2 regions of the Virgibacillus saliphilus genome follow, and region 1 is predicted to be linked to the other one. Evidence: riboswitches for the same ligand, from Rfam matches in the RefSeq annotation. Region 1 holds a riboswitch; the other holds the start of a gene.
What was found. Region 1 has a riboswitch for S-adenosylmethionine ahead of KFZ56_RS17700 (PLP-dependent aspartate aminotransferase family protein). Riboswitches for the same ligand answer to the same signal wherever they lie in the genome.
Positions count from the first base shown of each region.

Region 1 (2,210 bases):
TCGGGATCATCGTGCTGAAAGAGAAGGTTACGAAGAGACAGGCACTATCGTTTATTCTTGCTGGTATCGGTGTCACCTACCTAACATTTAGCTTCGGTGTGTTCCCATGGATTTCTATTATTCTAGCGCTGACTTTCGGATTCTATGGCTTATTGAAAAAGAAGGTGGATATTAGCGCCATGTTTGGTTTAACCATCGAAACAATGATCGTAACACCACTTGCCGCTCTTTATTTATTCGCCATTCCGGTGAATTCCTTTACCCTGGAAGATTTGGCTGCACCGGTGAATCTCCTATTAATTGGGGCAGGTATCGTTACCGCGATTCCATTACTTTTATTTGCAAGCGGAGCTAAGCTAATCCCACTTGCGATGGTCGGATTCCTGCAGTATATTGCGCCAACGATCATGCTAATTCTTGGTGTGTTTCTTTACGGAGAGCCCTTTACCAGTGGGCATGCTGTCGCATTCATATTCATTTGGTCTGCTTTGTTCATTTATATGGGGTCAGGGTATAAACGCAGGGATTCCCGGTTTAAGCGTGGAGTTCATGAAAAATAAGTTAGCTCTATGACCTAGTTACCAAAAGTAGCTTGATGAGCGCATAGGACGCCTCTGCGTGACCTATATCCCGAGGCAATAAAATAGTTATTTTCTAAAAACCGTTGACATTCCGTTCCATTTACCGTTATACTATTCTTTAATTTAGAAAAATGAATCTCTTATCAAGAGCGGCGGAGGGATAGGCCCTGTGATGCCCGGCAACCTGAAGGCTAGTAAACTACCTTTTACGGTGCTAAATCCTACAGATCAAGATTGGTCTGGAAGATAAGAGGAGGATCGTTTACATATACGCCCTCTTCTTAGGAAGGGGGTGATTTATTTATTCCCCCCTCTTCCTCCAGATACGTTAGAAGTGCAAACCAAAAGTAAACATTCAAGGAGGAATTTTCATGTCAAACTTTCCATTTCACAACCCGGAAACCATATTACTTCATGGAGGTCAGGAACCCGACCCTGCAACGGGATCAAGAGCTATGCCCATTCACCAAACAACGTCCTACGTTTTTCGTGATACCGAGCATGCCCAGAATGTATTCGGATTAGCAGAACCGGGAAATATCTATACCCGTATTACAAATCCGACTGTCGATGCTTTCGAACAACGCATGGCTTCACTTGAGGATGGAAGTGGAGCTGTTGCCACCTCATCCGGTATGGCAGCAATTACATTTTCTATTCTTAATCTCGCCGGCTCAGGTGATGAAATTGTTGCTGACAGTAACTTGTACGGTGGGACGTACAATCTTTTTGCACATACACTACCGCGTTACGGAATTGATGTGAAATTTGTTGATGGAACGGATCCTGAAGCGATTAGAAGTGCTATTACAACAAAAACAAAGGCCGTGTTTGCTGAAATTATTACAAATCCAAGTCTAAACATATTTGATGTAGAAACCGTTGGTGCGATTGCGCATGAAAACAACATTCCATTGATCATTGACAATACATTTGCCACTCCATACGGCACAAAACCGCTCACATGGGGAGCAGATATTGTTGTTCATTCTGCGACAAAATGGATCGGCGGCCATGGTACAACAATTGGCGGAGTTGTCATAGATGGCGGCCGCTTCGATTGGGGCAATGGTCACTTTCCAGGATTTACTGAACCGGACGAGAGTTACAATGGCCTCCGTTACGTAGATCTTGGTCCAGCAGCCTACGTGACAAAATTACGTGTGCAACTACTCCGAGATATTGGTGCTTCTCTGAGTCCACAGAGTGCCTTTTTATTTTTACAGGGACTGGAGACATTACATCTGCGCGTCGAGCGTCATAATAAAAATGCTGAAGAAGTCGCTGCTTATTTGCAAAAACACCCAGCTGTAGAATGGGTTAATTTCCCTGGCCTTGAAGATCATCCATCCCATCAGCTTGCGAAAAAATATCTCGCTAATGGATTCGGCTCGATTATCACGTTCGGCATCAAAGGCGGTCGGGATGCTGGTAGGAAACTAATCGATAATGTTACACTCTGGTCCCATGTTGCCAATGTGGGTGATGCAAAATCGCTGATTATTCATCCAGCATCAACCACACATCAACAATTAAGTGCTCAGGATCTGGAAAAAAGCGGAACAACAGAAGAACTAGTTCGCTTATCGATTGGCATTGAAAACCCGAAGGATATTTTAGTTGATCTCG
Region 1 covers NZ_JAGYHC010000001.1:3,720,721-3,722,930, forward strand. Annotated here, with positions in the region: gene rarD (EamA family transporter RarD) at 1-560, shown strand, start outside; SAM riboswitch class I at 719-834, shown strand; gene KFZ56_RS17700 (PLP-dependent aspartate aminotransferase family protein) at 953-2,210, shown strand, end outside.

Region 2 (2,210 bases), 1.9 Mb from region 1:
TTTTGTACGTGATGATGGCAGTCTGGCCTGGATGATGGACGCCTATCTAACAGGTGAAAGGTATCCATACTCAGAGTCTTATCAGAATAACGACAATTATATTCGAAACTCGGTGAAGGTGACTGTTGATGCCTATACTGGCGAAGTCGATTTTTATATTGCAAATCCGGATGATCCGTTGGTGCAGACATACCAGAAAATGTTCCCTGAATTGTTCACAGAGGAAATCCCAGCAGACGTGCAGGCTCATTTCCGCTTCCCTGAAAGATTATTTAGCATTCAAGCATCAATGTATGGTACGTATCATATGACTGATCTGGAAATGTTCTATAATCGGGAAGATGCATGGGAGTTCCCGACAGAGAAATACTTTAACGAAGATATTGAAATGGAACCATACTATGTAACAATGAAGCTTCCCGAATACGATGAGGAAGAGTTTATTCTGATGATGCCTTATACACCGAAAAATCGTCAAAATATGCTTGCATGGATCGGTGTACGTAATGATGGGGAATATTATGGTGAAAAATTTGTCTATCGTTTCCCAAGGCAAGAAAATATTTACGGTCCGCAGCAAATTGAAAACCGGATTAACCAGGATAGCACGATTTCTCAGGAATTGAATCTTTGGTCACAAGGTGGATCAGAAGTGATTCGTGGGAACTTACTTGCCATTCCAATTGAAGATACAGTTATATACGTCGAACCAATTTATATTGAGTCTTCCAATGAGACATCACTTCCGGAAGTAAAACAGGTTGTCGTTGCTTATGAGGACCACATCGTAATGGAAGAAACGTTTGAGGAGTCGATGGAGCAAATGCTCAATCTTGTGGATCCGAATCGTCAGCCAGATGAAGAACAAACATCTGAGGAAGAGCCGGGGGAACAAGAACAGCCAATTTCAGAATCTGACGAGCTATTACAAGAGTTTTCAGATCTATTCAATTCCTATCAAGATGCGTTAGCTGAAGGCGACTGGAATAAAGCTGCAGAAATTATGACAGAAATAGAAGACAAATTAACTGAGGAAGAACAATGATTGTAATAGAGAAAAGAACTCCAGAGGAATTTGGGGTTCTTTTCTCTAACATCATTATTAAAATTTTCAAAACTGACTTGACTTATCGGATTAATTAAAATACACTATACCATATAATTAAATATTCTTATCCAGAGAAGCTGAGGGATGTGGCCCTATGAAGCTTCAGCAACCTCTGACAAATGTTGGAAAGGTGCTAATTCCACCGAGAGTAATCTTGGGAGATAAGAGCGGAATATCAGATAAGCCCTCTTTCTCATTATAAGAAAAGGGGGCTTGTTTTAATGGCGAAGTGCAGAATTTCTTGCTAAGAGAATATAGTAAAAATGCATGGATAAGAAAGGATGATCATTATGAGTGAAATTGTTGTGATATCAGGAAGTCCTTCAGCCTTTTCGCGTTCAGAACAAGTGCTTAAATATCTAGGGAACTTACTTAAACAGGAACATTTCTCAGTGACTCATATTTCGATTAAAGATGTGCCGGCAGAGGAGGTATTTCAAGGGAAGTTTGATAGTCCGGCTATTCACGAAGTGACAGAACTAATCCAAAATGCCAAGGGTGTTATTGTTGGATCGCCAGTGTATAAGGGTGCCTATTCAGGAGTCTTAAAAGCGTTGCTTGATATTCTCCCACAGGATGTACTCAAACACACACCAGTACTTCCGCTGATGACAGGTGGGAGTGCGTCTCATTTGCTAGCGATCGAATATACCTTGAAGCCAGTGTTAGCTACGTTAAAAGGTCATAATTTAAAAGGTCTCTATCTGCTTGATCGTCAAATAGATAAAAGAAAAGAAAACCCCATTATCGATGAGGATATTTTACAACGTACGAAAAAGCAACTTCAGTATTTTACTGAGATCGTTAACAGGCAGGCCTCAACAGTGTTTTTAACCTGATTGGACGATTCATGAAATAGGAGGAGACAACTCAAAAAAAGGATGGAAGCATACACTTAGAGATATTTATCTATCCAAGGAGTAATTGCCGAATCATCACTCTGGAAAAAATACCAAAAGCGTATTGTAAAATAACTGTATGAAAAAAGAACCGGTGCCATTTAATTGAAAGGCACTGGTTCTTTTTATTTTTAAACAAAGGAGTTGACATTTTACCAACAATGACTATACACTTAATTCAACAAAGTTGAATACAATTATAT
Region 2 covers NZ_JAGYHC010000001.1:1,835,946-1,838,155, forward strand. Annotated here, with positions in the region: gene KFZ56_RS08800 (UPF0182 family membrane protein) at 1-1,045, shown strand, start outside; SAM riboswitch class I at 1,170-1,276, shown strand; gene ssuE (NADPH-dependent FMN reductase) at 1,399-1,947, shown strand.
Region 2: linked by a shared signal. The riboswitch ahead of ssuE (NADPH-dependent FMN reductase) and the one ahead of KFZ56_RS17700 (PLP-dependent aspartate aminotransferase family protein) in region 1 are both predicted to bind S-adenosylmethionine.